4 regions of the Paenibacillus oryziterrae genome follow, and region 3 is predicted to be linked to each of the others. Evidence: riboswitches for the same ligand, from Rfam matches in the RefSeq annotation. Region 3 holds a riboswitch; each other region holds the start of a gene.
The links. Region 3 has a riboswitch for cyclic di-AMP ahead of ACAN55_RS21090 (C40 family peptidase). Riboswitches for the same ligand answer to the same signal wherever they lie in the genome.
Positions count from the first base shown of each region.

Region 1: it holds a riboswitch for cyclic di-AMP, as region 3 does, so the genes downstream of both, ACAN55_RS20275 (resuscitation-promoting factor) here and ACAN55_RS21090 (C40 family peptidase) in region 3, are expected to answer to the same signal.
Region 2: it holds a riboswitch for cyclic di-AMP, as region 3 does, so the genes downstream of both, ACAN55_RS01515 (APC family permease) here and ACAN55_RS21090 (C40 family peptidase) in region 3, are expected to answer to the same signal.
Region 4: it holds a riboswitch for cyclic di-AMP, as region 3 does, so the genes downstream of both, ACAN55_RS02870 (hypothetical protein) here and ACAN55_RS21090 (C40 family peptidase) in region 3, are expected to answer to the same signal.

Region 1 covers NZ_JBGJZO010000025.1:46,485-50,233, reverse strand. Annotated here, with positions in the region: gene ACAN55_RS20285 (HD domain-containing protein) at 1-55, shown strand, start outside; gene ACAN55_RS20280 (TatD family hydrolase) at 105-875, shown strand; cyclic di-AMP (ydaO/yuaA leader) riboswitch at 1,076-1,309, shown strand; gene ACAN55_RS20275 (resuscitation-promoting factor) at 1,596-2,744, shown strand; gene rnmV (ribonuclease M5) at 2,919-3,470, shown strand; gene rsmA (16S rRNA (adenine(1518)-N(6)/adenine(1519)-N(6))-dimethyltransferase RsmA) at 3,467-3,749, shown strand, end outside.
Region 2 covers NZ_JBGJZO010000001.1:309,495-313,243, reverse strand. Annotated here, with positions in the region: gene ACAN55_RS01525 ((2Fe-2S)-binding protein) at 1-89, opposite strand, end outside; partial or broken gene fecE (Fe(3+) dicitrate ABC transporter ATP-binding protein FecE) at 94-198, opposite strand; gene ACAN55_RS01515 (APC family permease) at 452-2,269, opposite strand; cyclic di-AMP (ydaO/yuaA leader) riboswitch at 2,395-2,552, opposite strand; gene ACAN55_RS01510 (disulfide oxidoreductase) at 2,755-3,213, opposite strand; gene ACAN55_RS01505 (DsbA family protein) at 3,210-3,749, opposite strand, start outside.
Region 3 covers NZ_JBGJZO010000028.1:18,020-21,768, reverse strand. Annotated here, with positions in the region: gene ACAN55_RS21100 (hypothetical protein) at 1-687, shown strand, start outside; cyclic di-AMP (ydaO/yuaA leader) riboswitch at 911-1,048, shown strand; gene ACAN55_RS21095 (C40 family peptidase) at 1,105-1,533, shown strand; cyclic di-AMP (ydaO/yuaA leader) riboswitch at 1,886-2,030, shown strand; gene ACAN55_RS21090 (C40 family peptidase) at 2,037-2,531, shown strand; gene ACAN55_RS21085 (GNAT family N-acetyltransferase) at 2,783-3,268, shown strand; gene ACAN55_RS21080 (c-type cytochrome) at 3,396-3,749, shown strand, end outside.
Region 4 covers NZ_JBGJZO010000002.1:105,244-108,992, forward strand. Annotated here, with positions in the region: gene ACAN55_RS02860 (ThuA domain-containing protein) at 1-576, opposite strand, end outside; gene ACAN55_RS02865 (SDR family NAD(P)-dependent oxidoreductase) at 626-1,348, opposite strand; cyclic di-AMP (ydaO/yuaA leader) riboswitch at 1,609-1,772, shown strand; gene ACAN55_RS02870 (hypothetical protein) at 1,904-2,371, shown strand; gene ACAN55_RS02875 (hypothetical protein) at 2,458-2,646, opposite strand; gene ACAN55_RS02880 (hypothetical protein) at 2,906-3,749, shown strand, end outside.

The DNA.
Region 1 (3,749 bases), on a different contig from region 3:
AAAAGTACGTGATCAACTGCCTTTATCCATCGCCCAGATATTTGCTAAAGCATGAAAAAACTAACTCTATAACCTTATAAATAAAGCTTGGAAGGGGAACGAAAATGCTTCTTTTTGACACACATACACACCTGGATGCTCCGGAATTTGACGAAGATCGTGAAGCTGTAATTGCACATGCCGTCGAAGCCGGAGTCAGCAAAATGATCAACATCGGTTTTAACCGCGAAACGATTCCAACTACGATGAAACTTGCCGAAACCTATGATTATATTTATGCAGCCGTCGGTTGGCATCCAGTCGACGCTATCGATATGCTGCCAGGGGACCTCGACTGGATTGCTTCCCTCTGCAGTCATGAAAAGGTGGTCGCCATCGGTGAAATCGGACTGGATTATCATTGGGACAAGTCGCCAAAGGATGTTCAACAGCGCGTGTTCCGTCAGCAAATCGGTCTTGCCCGCGAGCTGGGTATGCCCATTTCGATTCATAATCGTGATGCCCATGAAGATATCGTGAAGATACTGCGTGAAGAGAAGGCAAATGAAATCGGCGGAGTGATGCATTCTTTCTCTGGAAGCTGGGAAACGGCTAAAATGTGTCTCGATTTAGGTTTTCATTTGTCCTTCGGGGGACCGATCACGTTCAAGAATGCCAGAGTGCCCAAAGAGGTACTTGCACAGACACCTTTAGACCGGATTTTGATTGAAACGGATTCCCCATATTTGACACCACACCCATTTCGCGGCAAGCGTAATGAGAGTGCTAATGTGAAGCTGGTAGCCCAGGCAGCAGGGGAAATAAAAGGGATAAGCTGGGAGGAAATGGCTCAAATTACGTATGCGAACGCACTGGAACGATTTGGGATTGTGTGAAAACGGGAGTAAAACAGGTGAAAAAAAGAGTATAGACGATATATTAAACTTTTTTAACACATAAACGGCCGATTATTACAATATTTTAATCATTTTTTTACGTAAACGTGCTTGAAGTGAACTTTACAACCTGCATCAAAACAGGATATTATCTTTTCAGTGCAATGAGCTGTTGATATTTGTAAACGGCCATTGATTCATGAATCGTCTCGCTGAGTCTCCGTATGGAGAACGGGGGAACCAATAATGGTTAGCCGCATCCTATCACGTACATAGAGTACACATTGAGAAGTGCCGCAAACATTATTCGATTTCTTCACGTGGTCTTTGGGGTGAATTTGAGGGCAACCGCCGTGAGCGGGTGACCTGAGATAGGGCGTCTCTCTTTCGTCCGAACCCGACAGCTAACCCCGTAAGCGCAAGTAAGAGAGGAAACCTCGTGCATGAGCCGTGTTTTTTTGAAGCTCGGAAAGCCACGAAAGAGTCCTCACAGTACTCTTTTTCAGGCTTTTTTTTGTTTTGAATAAAGCGGTCACCTCCGACATACTGTTATACGACAGGAGTGGGAGAAGCTATGCCGGGCAGGCGATCCATGAGCAGGAGACGCAATCTGAAGTAAGGCGTGTCCTGTGACAATCTCAAACTAGTTTTCGTCAGAACAGATACAGTCAGCTTTGTTAAGCATGTAGACGACGGGACTATGTAAGGAGGATGGAGAAAATGGGCGTATTCCAACCAGAGGCAACCCATGATTCACAATCATCCAGCAGGTCTTACGCAATACGGTGGGAACAAGTGAATTTGCGCGTACTTTCACTTGCAGGCGTGATTTCAATCGCTGTCGCGCTGTTAATTCTGCTGTACGTACACGGTCAAAGCAGCAAACAAATCAGTTTAGTCATAGACGGACAAGTGCAGAAGTTCGAAACCCGGGAATCGCTGCTAAGCGAGATGCTAGCGAAAGAACAAATTATTGTGCAGCCGTACGATGAAATATCCATAAGCCCCAGTGATACGCTACAGGACGGCGACCGTGTTGTCATCACCCGTGCCAGGCCCTTTAGTTTAACGGCGGACGGAACAACACAAACCATGTACACAACTGAAGGCACCATAGGAGAAGCCATCGATAAACTCGGCATCGAACTACAGAGCTATGACAAGATCTTCCCTTCGATAGACACCACTATAGCCGCCAATATGGAAATCAAGGTCATCCGAATCAACAAGCAAATGGTTGAGCGGACCGAAAGCCTTCCGTTCCGTATTATCAAGACCGCGGACCCCACCTTAGCCAAGGGAACAGTTAAAGTAACGCAAGCAGGCGTACCAGGCGTAATGATCCAGCACATTGAGAAGACTTACCAAGATGGTGAGCTGGTATCTATGCGAATGATAGGTAAGGAAGTACAGACAGTTACCAAAGATAAGGTAATTGCCGTTGGTACCAAAGTGATTCCTAAGCCCGTTGTTGTTGCAAAAACCACCCAAAAAACCAAATCCGTCACAACCAAAGAGAACGGCAATAACGTCACGAGCAAAGCAGGCGTTGACTTCGAGTATAAGAAAATAATTAAAAACGTCTCGATGACTGCCTATTCTTCGGAAGAACCGGGTATTGGAACACGTACCGCCTCCGGAACACGCGTAACGGAAGGCCGGACGATTGCAGTTGATCCTGATGTAATTCCCATGGGATGGTGGGTTTATATCGAGGGACTTGGTTTCCGCCGTGCTGAAGACACTGGTGGCGCCATCAATGGCAATAAAATCGATGTCTACTATGAATCACTCAGTCACGCACGTAATTTTGGACGTAAATCCCGTACCGTCTATGTCATTGGTCCGGTGAAGCCTGAACTGAATTAATGTTCTATTTTGCAAATCAGCTTTTAATAAGCTATAGTGATGAGAGCAGAATATGGAAAAGTCCATGAACTTTCAGAGCTGTCGCTCAGCACTTATACAATTCTTTAGCCAAAGAAGAGGGGCAGATCCTCTTCTTTTTGCGTTTTCCGTATTTACCTGAAAGGAAGATTGTCAATGATTAAGGAAATAATAGTTGTTGAAGGCAGAAGTGACACTGTGGCCGTCAAACGGGCTGTACAGGCCGATACCATCGAGACTGGAGGATCGGCGGTGAACAGCAGAATCATTGCTAAAATTGCCCTCGCGATGGAGCGGCGCGGTGTGATTATACTGACTGACCCTGACCATGCAGGGGAACGTATCCGCAAGATCGTTGCTGCAAAAGTGCCGGGATGCAAGCATGCGTTTATTCCGGAGAAAGATGCTACCCGTAAAGGGGATATCGGAGTGGAGAACGCTTCGCCTGAAGCGATCCGCCATGCCTTGGCACATGTTCACACGGCATACGATGAAGCAGAGCCGGTGATTGGGATTGAGGATTTAATGGCAGCGGGTATGCTGGTGCACCCGGAAGCCGCAGAAAGAAGAATGGCCCTCGGCAATCTGCTGGGGATTGGATATTGTAACGGCAAACAGCTGTACAAGCGGCTGACGATGTTTGGCATCACGCGGGAGGAGTTTGCCAGTGCTCTCGCACAAATCGAATTAGGAGGCTCCACTTCATGAACGGCAGAGAGGAAATATCTTCACCAAGAAGAACCAAGGAAATTATCCAGCGTTACAACTTTTCATTCAAAAAAAGCTTAGGCCAGAACTTTCTCATCGATCAGAATATTTTGGATAAAATTGTGGATGCAGCCGGGCTAGATGAACATTCAGGAGCGCTGGAGATAGGACCGGGAATTGGTGCCTTGACGGAACGTCTGGCAAAAGCAGCGGGTGCTGTAACTGCCGTTGAAATCGATCGCCGCCTGATTCCAATTCTGCGGGATGTATTATCGCCGT
Region 2 (3,749 bases), on a different contig from region 3:
TAGGAATATACTGCTCCCTCAGGTGCGGTGAAATGAAGATCAAATTTGGTAGTTAATTCTGAATTAATGAGGCTTTCAATGTTCTGCACTCGCTCATAAACCGGCGGCTTTATGAGGGGCAAGCTCATATGGCAGACACAAGGGTACACCCGTACGGGGATCAGGCATGATATCGGCTTCAATGCCAAATACCTCACGTCCGGATAAGAACAATATCATAATCATGAGTCCTATTACCGCAGAACTTATCCTTGTTGTTCTCGTTCTCTTTACTGAGAACATTTAGTTCCCCTCCAGTATGTACGTGTGTATCACGACTAGCAATTTGATGTTCTGTAGACTTGACCCCTTGAATGATGTGATTATCATTCTCCACGTCAACAAAAAAATAAAAAAGCAGTCGCCCCTCAATTAAGGAACAACCGCTTTCTATATTATGAACTCTATTAAATTATTTATTCAGATGGAAAGGTACTGTTGCAACAACGATATCCTTCTGATTCATTAAATAGGAGCGAATGAGCAAGCTGGTCTGATTGTGCAGAATGGCCTGCCACCAATGCTTCGTAATAAATTGCGGAATCAGGATCGTGATATGATCCGTGGAAGCTGTCTTCCACTCTACCGTATCAATGAACTTGACCAGCGGACGCATGATGCTGCGGTAACGGGACCGAAGCACAATCAGACGTACTCCCGGATTCCATTCTTCCCATTTCTGTTCCAGCTTGTGAATCTCTTCTTCATCAAAGCCAATATAAACTGCGACCACATTCTCCGTTAAAGACTTGGCATAACTCAGAGAATGAAGTACTGCCCGGGTTACTCCGGATACAGGAACAACCACTGTACTGCCTTTAATGCAAGGCTTATCTGTATCGAGTTGAATACGAAGCTCATCTGCTGTATTCATATAATGGCGGTGAATACGGAAGAATACGAACATTACCAGTGGCAAGAAGATAAACGCCATCCATACGCTAGTGAATTTAGTGATGATGAAGATCATCGTGATTGTAAGAGTTGTAAGCATACCTACAGTATTTACTGCGAATTTGCTCTGCCAGCCCTTTGGTTTTTGCTTATACCAGCGAACCATCATTCCAAGCTGTGACAACGTAAACGGAATGAACACCCCTACCGCATACAAGGGAATCAGCCCTTCTGTATTCCCGTGAAACGCAGCTACCAATACAGCGGACATAACACCTAAGAAGATAATACCGTTTGAGAAGCCCAAACGGTCACCGCGGACCATGAAAGCATGTGGCATATATTTGTCTTTAGCAAGCATGCAGGCCAGCAGCGGAAATGCAGAATATGCAGTGTTCGCAGCCAGGAACAAGATAACTGCTGTAATTCCTTGAATAAAGAAATACAAGGCACCGCGACCGAATGTGGATTCGGTGATTTGTGATATAACAGTTGCTTTTTCATCCGGAACGATTCCGTACCAGTAAGCTAGCAGCGTAATTCCTGTGAACATACTTCCCAGAATAATACCCATGAGTGCCAAAGTTTTAGCAGCATTCTTCTCCGCAGGAGCCTTAAAGTTCGGAATGGCATTCGATACCGCTTCAACACCCGTTAGTGCAGAACAACCTGAGCTAAAGGCCTTCAGCAGCAGGAACAAGCTAACATTGGATACTACTGACCCCATTTCAGGTACAGCGGCATGAGTTCCACCTGTAATATATTTAAATACACCGGTAAAGATCAGAACAAAGATTGAAACTACAAACAGATAGACCGGAATCGCTATGAACGAAGCAGACTCCGTCACACCGCGCAGATTAAGGATAGTTAGAATTAAGATTACAGTAGTCGCAATTAGTACAGTATGACTATGCAGACTTGGAAAAGCCGAAGTGATCGCATCCGTACCTGCAGAGGCACTAACCGCTACAGTCAGGATATAATCTACCAGTAAGGAACCGCCGGCGAGTAGACCTGTGGGAATGCCCAGATTCTTTTTGGCAACGATATACGCGCCTCCGCCTTGTGGATAAGCAAAGATCGTCTGCCGGTAGGACAAGATCAGAATTGCCAACAGAGCCAAGACAGCAAGTGCGATCGGCAACGAGTACCATATGGCCGTAAATCCAGCTGCCACGAGTACTATTAATATTTGCTCCGTTCCGTATGCAACAGATGATAATGCATCTGATGACAGAACCGCGAGTGCTTTTACCTTGGTTAACTTTTCATGATCAAGTTCGTTGGATTTCATCGGACGACCGATTAAAAAACGTTTTACTTTGCTTACCATTTTAGAAACAGTTCCTCTCTTTGGTGAGTTGAATCGGATTCCCGCGCGCCATTTTCAATAGTGGATTTTCATAATTGCAGGCACAAAAAAAGCATACGGATATGATCCGCATGCTTAAAGCATGATCATTATCCCACGGTTGCTTACGAGGTTAGCTGGCGGATTCGGGCAGTGGTAGCCCTACGGACCAGGATTTCTCCTAGTGCCGATTCACCCCTTTTGACCACGGTGGTCAAGGTTGGTTCCCCCGTTTTTCCTTTGGAAAATTCAGCGCATATTCAACTTCTCACAAGGTCTAATATTAGTCTACAAAGCAATTTCAGTAAAGCTGTGAAACAAATGAAAAAAGAATGAAAAAGGAACCAATTCCCGCAAATTATGCAACGGGCAGGTTCCTTTCTTTCATTCTCTCCTATTATCCCCATGGAACGTGTTTTTTTGGAATTTCTTCGGATATCCGTAACAGATTTTATATGAATTAATAGTTACATTTCTTCTGTATCTTCCGTGTTCTCAGTAACTCCCTGATCACGTCCTAACCATAACACCGTAGCCATTAATACAAAGGCAATAAGGGCCAACAAAGGAATGGTAATGAAGCCGAAAAAATTCAGATAATCCTTGTTGCAGGGAACACCGATGGTGCAAGGCAGAATCTTGCTCATTGCGGGTATCTTCTGCTCGGCATAATGATAAATCGATATCGAACCACCGATTACACTAAGCGGCAGAACATAAGGAATGATCTTTTTATCATTTCGATAGGTTGCAATGCCGAGCAGAATTAGCTGCGGGTACATAAAGATGCGCTGATACCAGCATAATCTGCAGGGCTCGTAGTGCAGCACCTCGCTCAAATAAAGGCTGCCGGCTACAGCGATCAAACATACGAACCAGGCCAAATAGAGACAGTTCCGGCGGCAAAAGGAGATGAAGGTACTCATTGGCTGGCCGCTTCTTTAGCAGCAGTATCAATCTGTTGAGTGATGGCCTGATAATTAAATGGCTCGGCAATTTTCACTCCATTCACGAACACTGACGGAGTTGTCGTCACACCACTATCACTCGCGAGTTGATTGTCACGCTGTAGCTCATCAGCATAGGTCTTATTCTCTATGTCCTTCGCCAGAACATCAGTATCGACCGTAAGTCCCAGCTCTTTCGCCAGGTTCACCAGATAATCCTTTGCGGCCCACTCCTCGTCTTCTTTACCTTGACGTGCGTACATGGCATCATAATACTTCCAGAACTCGTCATTATTCTGGTGATACACAGAGAGTGCTGCCAGAGATGCCGTCTCTGAATCAGGACCTACAAATGACATATTAACGAAATAGAAAGCGGCTTTTCCCGGGGTTACGTATTCGTCAACGATCTGTGGTTTGATGACACCGGTAAACTCCGCACAAGCCGGACACTTGAAATCACCAAATTCAACGATTTTGACTGGGGCATCTTCAGAACCTAGTCTTGGGAGGTC
Region 3 (3,749 bases):
CCGAATGAACAAGCCGGCGGCAGCGGAATAGGCAGACTGCAATTCTTCATCGAAGGCCAATACAGTCTAGCTGGAGACCCTGGCGTCCAGAAATGGCTTTGGCTGCTGCTTGGTATCACCGTTCTAAGACTGCTTATATCTCCCTTTATCCGGGCAGGACTGATCCACGAACTGCACCAGGAGAGCAAGGGTGAGCGCGGACTCTTCTTTTTCCCTGGAATGAAGCTGTTCGGTCTGCCTATAATGATCTTTAGTCTAATCGAATGGATTCTTGCCCTAATACCTCTATATTGGCTGGCTCCCATTCTGTACAAACTGCTACTCTCTTCCTACCTTGACCACAAGCTTCTATTACAGGCAGTCCCTTATACCGCCGCATGGCTCGTTTATATTTATTTTATCCGCTTATGCCTGCTTTATATGCAGTTTGGCTACACCGGACGAACAGGAATGTTCTCCTCTCTGCTGCTGTGTCTGCGCCATATCATTCCAGCCTCTGGAATCTCCCTGCTTCTAGGAGCAGGCGGATTTCTGGTACTTCTACTATGTAGCATAACCAGCGTATTCTGTCCCGGGCTCCCTGCAATTCTGATCCGGCAACTCTCCCCACTGCCATCCACCTTCTTCAAAATGTGGGGGCTGTCGGCACAATATCATCTATGGGATAGCAAAAATTCCCTTAAATAAACAGCATCCCCATTGCACATATTTAAAGAGTCCTTGCTCACAATAAGAGCAGAGACTCTTTTTCTTAACAATCTGTTAAACCATTTGCAAAACTGTAAATCCTTTGTTACAATGATGCCTGTAACGATGGTAACAATTTTGTAATCTTTTCAGTAAATTCGTAACCTTTTCGTTCAAATCGAATTGAATCTCTACTGTTGTTGTCACGATCATGTTGTACGCGGTGCACAAAACGCCAAATTCCTTGCACCAGGAAGTGGGGGAACCATATTTTGGGTGAATTGATCTCGTTTCGGAGTGATCATAGGGAGTCTTCCACCGAACCCTTAAGCTAACCTCGCAGGCATTAGGAGGAATACTTCTTTGAAAAGTCATAAGTTTACAAAGAAATGCACCACTCTTGCTTTAGGGATTGTGATGGCATTCACTTTGGGGTCCGGCAGCGCATTTGCTGATTCCAAGATGGATACCGTTATTTCCAAAACCCTCGGAACGACCTATAAAACCGGAGGCATGAGCACCACCGGATTTGACTGTTCGGGATTTACTAAATATGTCTTCCAAAGATTAGGTCTTACCCTGCCTAGAACCTCAAAAGCCCAATTCAAAGTAGGGACCACCGTGTCCCGCAGCAATCTGCGTTCCGGAGATCTCTTATTCTTTAACACATTGGGTAATGGTGTATCCCATGTCGGCATTTATGTCGGAAACGGAAAGTTCGCCCAATCCTCTTCTTCACGTGGTGTAACCATTAGCTCACTGAGTCAGGCATACTGGGCCAATCGCTACATTGGCGCTAAACGAGTCATGAGCACAACCGCTTATAAGTCCGTAGCTTATGATTGAACCTAGACAGCAACCTAATATTTGAGCTTTTTTGACCTCCGGGAACTGATTATTGCCGTAATCATTTTCCGGATTTTTTGTTTCCTTATTCTACCTTTTACACGCTTCCAACAAATTTGAAACATCCTGCCGATGTAAAAATTAATAAATTGCAACAATTTTGCGACAATCCAGGGTTTTTAGGTATCTTTTTCTCTTAAATCACTCATAAATTTCGCAATACTATGTTATAAGTGATTGCCAATTGCTGCTCTGTTTGTTACAATAATCGCAGTGAGTTTATAGTAACATTTTTGTAATTATTGTCTTGTCCTTTACGAACGTTTTGTCATGTTTCTTGGAAATCTTGATTTAACAGTAAGTGCCGAGTTTCCTTAATCAAACAAGGAAAACGGGGGAACCACTTTGGGTGAATTGACCTCCTATTCGCAGAGGGGTCATAGGGGACCTTCAACCGAACCCTTAAGCTAACCTCGTAGGCATCTGGAAGGGGTTTACGTATTTTGAAGAAGAAGTTGGCTGCAGCTGTACTCAGTTTCTCAGTACTTCTTACCGCAATTGGAGCAGGAAGCGCTTTCGCCGATTCCAAGATGGATTCCGTAATTGATAAAGCTATCGGAACTAAATACGTTTCCGGCGGCGTAACCACAAACGGATTTGATTGCTCCGGCTTTACCATGTACGTATTTGACAAGATTGGTATTGATCTGCCGCATCAATCAGGCTCCCAATACCAAATGGGCACCGCAGTATCCCGGAGTGAGCTTAAAGAAGGAGATTTGCTCTTCTTCAATACATCCGGTAGAGGCGTATCCCATGTCGGCATTTATGTCGGCGACGGTAAATTCGCACATGCTTCATCCTCGCGTGGTGTAACCATCAGTTCACTGAGCGACAGCTACTACGTCAACCGCTACGTTGGCGCCAAACGAATCATGAGCAAGACCGCATATGCTAAAGTCGCTACTGATTCCGAAGACAACGATGATGTGCAATAATTAATTTCAAATAAGCCTTCTTCCACGGTTTTTGCCGAAACCTGGGAGGGGGCTTATTTATTTTGTCCTTACCTATTTTTTACCCCTCTCACCATTTACCAAACTCCATATCTACCGTTAAAACGTATTTCCTTAAAATATTTTAGGTATTTATCTGGTTTTGTTCTCCTATAAAGTTTTTGAGTCGATTCCAGACCTTTTTGTATATAATTAAGTATAGATAGTTACCATTAAAGGAGGTCTCTGACCTTATGATCAGTTCCCCGGTAACCTTTCGTGTCGTACCCATGGAAATCAATCACGCCGAAGCTATAAGCAAGTGGGTTTATAAGCCCCCCTATAACATTTATGACTGGCTGCCTTGGGATCAGATGCAAGCACTCGGTGTTGAATTTGGCGATCCTACAATCCGCGAAGAACAATATGTCTCTGTAGTGAATGAGCAGAACGAGCTCTGCGGCTTCGCCCAGTACTTCCCTATGGAAGGGGTCATTCGTTTGGGAATAGGCATGGAGCCTGAGTTATGCGGTCACGGCCTGGGCAAATCATTTATGGATGCAATCGTCATCGGAGCACGCATCCGTTATCCGAAGTACGAGATTGATCTTGAGGTACTGACCTGGAACCAGAGAGCTATCCGGACTTACCGCAAAAGCGGATTTACGATTACTGATACCTATGAGCGCAGAACTCCGACCGGAATGAAGCCCTTCTACTGCATGGTCTATGATAAATAACACTTTGACGAAATGGAATTTGAACTTTTTCACAATATCTGTTCGTTTTTTTGCCACAAATGCTATGATACCACTTCACCTTCCGTTATAATGGAGGAAGCAGCTTACATAGAAGGGACGAATGGGGATGCAAAAATGGATCATGAGCGGTTTGTTTTTCGCCGCCTGCGCCTTTGCGGTAGTACTAATGTTCACTCTTCCAGGCAAAGAACAGGTTGCGGAGCAGAATAACCCCACCATGCCGGTAGTTCAACTGGACGCAACACAAGCAGAAGCCACTGTAAAGTTAAATTGCATCACCTGCCATGGTGATCAGCTCCAGGGAGGCGTCGGTCCGAGTCTTCAGAATGAAGGCAGTTCGCATGATGCCGAGCAGATCTACAGCATAGTTACCAAAGGCCGGGGCCAAATGCCTTCCTTTAAAGAAAAGCTTGCGCCGGAAGAAATCGCCAACGTCGCCATGTGGCTATCGGAGAAAAAG
Region 4 (3,749 bases), on a different contig from region 3:
TGCTGAGAACGAAGGCAAGTGATGACCCGGCATCAGATAAACTACACGCCCCAATCCAAACTCATGGCACCATGCGGCTTGCCTCATTTCCCCTTCATGCGGGTATTCCGCAAGGACCGTTGTTTGGAACCGCGGCTGACTCTCAAAATAATACGGCTCCTCATCGATGACAAAATCCTCTACCCCCTGCATGATCGGATGCTCCGGCTCCTTGATGGAAATGGACAGGGCCGTATATTCCGGATGATGGGTGAAATATGCTCCGAGCAGCGTTCCCAGCTCCTGATTCCGCTGCATCGAGATACCGTTATGTATAACCAGCAGTCCGCCGCCAGCTGCTACATACGAGAGTAATCCTGCTACCTGCTCCTGTGTAAGGAGATGATCCGTAAAATCGGTGTAGGATATAACAAGCTTATTTTCAGCGAGCGAATCGTCTTTCAGCCTATTCAAATCCTCTGAGCAGGTTAGCTCCAGATCGCCATTAAAAATAGTCTCCAGTTCACGATCCACTCCGGCAAAATGGTGATACTTAACCTCCGAGTAGGTCCCCAGGGCAAGCGCCTTTAATTTCATGGGTTTCAACACCTTTCCAGCATTTATATGACTCTAGCGCAGTATATTCCTACCAAGGCCAAGCATTTCCGTCGATATCGATATAAGCAGGCTCTTCTCCGGCGTACTTCCGGTAATCCTGCACAAGGGCCATGATTTTGTTCGCCGATTCTTCAGGCGGTGTGTGTGCTTCTTCATTTTTTTGGCCGCTCATATAGGTCTGCATCCACCCCGGATGGAATACCATAACCTGACCGCCAAGCTCCTTAAGATGGTTATGCAGCAGGGAGGATTGCATATTAAGAGCCGCCTTAGACATACAGTACCCATACATATTGGTCCGTTTATTACGGGAGATACTGCCAGCTTCCGAAGAAATATTGACGATCAGCTTACTGTCTCCCTGCAGCAAAAGCCCCATCAGCGCATTGCTCACCCGAAGTGAACCCAGCGTATTCACATTGTAAATCTCAGCCATAGCCTCATCGTCCATGTCAACGAGCATGGTGGCATCGTCAACCTTTTTGATAATTCCGGCATTATTAATAATTATGTCTACATGCCGGGTCGCGGCGGCAATCATCCGCGCAGCCTGCCTAACACTATCCTTGCTGCCGATATCCAGCGGAACCAGCGTCAACTGCCCGGGGTACTCCTCTTGAAGTCTTTGCAAAAATTCAGCATCCGGCATGTACTGTCCGGCAAATACGGCGTATTTGTTCTCCAGCAGCCACTGCACAAGATACAGGCCGAGGCCTCTATCGGCACCGGTAACACAAGCGACTTTGTTCATATCCATGGAACACTCCTTAACCCTGCGAAATGAAATGTATGCGTTTACTTACATCTCCCTCACCTTAGCATGGGTCATTTGTTTTTTCAACGCTTATTCAAAACACGAGAGAAAACGCTAACATTACGCAAAAATTAACGAGCGTACTCTCCCTTATACCGGCCGCCGCCTGAATTGGTGTTCCTGCGTCTGAAAGTCATTCTTTCCGCTTTTTACAAAAAAGGGTATTCAGGAGTATTATTCGTATGAAGATTAACACAGCAGCACACACGCTGAATTCCCGCCTAGCGGGAAACGGGGGAACCATCCGGCCACCGGCCGACTGGGGTGAATCCGAAAGAGACTTCCATCGTCTCTAAGTAGGTAGGGCGACTCTCACCGCCCGAATCCGACAGCTAACCTCGTAAGCGTAAGGAGAGAGACCCTTGATCCGCCCGGCGATTGGTGTCAGGTTGTATTTCAGCCTGAACATGAACAAAACCGCTGGCAGAGGCCTCCTCTGTCCAGCGGTTTTTGTGCTGTCTGTATATCATATCAAGATATCCGGAAAGGATCGTGAATTTCATGCAAGACCCTCTGCCTGCCATCTGTCCTGTTTCGAGCAAATTTCAGGATTACGTGAGCCAGCTCTCGAGCAGGATCTACAGCCTAAGCACTCTGCTACTTGAACATACGGCCCAAGCGGAGCATATAACCATCGCAACCTTCAAAGAACTTTACGAGTTGAACAGCCGTAAGCCTATAACCGATCAGACTGTATTTTTTACTGCTGCATTCCAAAGTTGTATCCGCCTGTGTGCCGAACAGAAATCCCATCTTATATCCGGCTCCTCCCGGGAAGGAAAGCTTCAAGAGGATCAGGCAATAAAAGCACTATGGTACGGTCTCCGGCTACCTATGCCAGAAATCAGTCTGATCCTTGAGATAAGTGTTCCCGAGCTGAAGTCACGGCTAAGAGGGCTGCGGGAGCAGATGGCCGGACTGAAAGATTCCTCCAAGCCTGCCTGCATGAACACAGCATAATCCCATCTACGTCACCTCAATATGAGCAGTTCGGACGGGGCTCCTCCTTAACGGTATGAGCCTCCTTCATTACATTGCCAGGCGGTTTAGCGTTTGCCTGAGCTGCTCTTCATGAACTTCCAGACCGCTATGCAGCAACCGGTAAGCCCAGCGCCGAGCATGATGGTCTGTACAGCGCCGAGGACAACTGATTTCTCCGAATGAACCAGCGTGCTGAGCAGAATCAGCAGAAAAGATACGGCAAGCAGCGCAGGTGTCTGATATTTCTTGTTCATTAATGTATAAATCCCTTCTAAACATCGTTTAGGACTATTGTATCTCAACTAGAGCGTTATGCCAAAAAATTTAAAGTAATATCAAAACGATATTTATCTCCTCATTTCACACTCTATCTTTTACCATTCTCCAGATCCCACAAACAAATAAGTAATTATTTTTACATCATATACAAAAATATCCACTTCATGTATTATTGTAGCATTGGTAGTGGCCACTTCCATAAATATCATAAAACGGAAGGGAAGTTTCTATTAAATGCTGAAAAAACTCCTGAAACTAGCAACAATTACGGCTTTAACTGCAGCAATATTTCCAACGGGTGCTTTTGCAGATACCAACAAAGATTTATTCTCCTTTACTGGCGAGACTTATCTAAATATGCCAGCAACTGAATACGGAGGGCCTACAACGAAATCCCAGCTTCATGTTTCAGACTTCAAGCTTAACAACCACAAAATTTCTATTACCGGATCAGTTACATATAACGGTAAAGAACTTCCGTTAACACTGGAAGGCAGATTAACAAATACCCGAATAAAAAAGGATAATCGCTCTGTCGTAATTATTGATACTGTTTCAGGAGAATTTGATGTTCTTCATGTAGCGATTGATGCGAACGTGGAGGAAGGCATTACTTTCACCAAAGGCTTGGAAGGGCGTTCAATAATATCCATTTATCTGCAACATAAGAACACTCGTGAAATCTCATTCTTTGATATTGATGCAAGTGAACTTGGTGAGAATAATAAGAATGTGCTCCTTGATGAAGTAAAGCACTTCGAGGCGCAAACCAAATTAAAAAGTGACATCCTTAAGCCTGAAAAACGTCAATTTTTTAGTGCGAATGATAAAACCGGCGCCGAAAAGGAACAACTTGATGCAAATGCGGTTAACTCCTCCGACTACTGGTTCAGAAACGTGTTCGCTCCTATTTCCAGTGATATGAAGAGCCTAGCCACTACAAGTTCCCTTTCGTATTATCAAGTAGTCGGTTATAAAGACACCGATTACTATTATGTAAACGAATACACTGGTAATCAGCCGGGAATGTACATCGATGAAGTTCTTCAGTGGGACTACTACATTAATCATCCTGCTC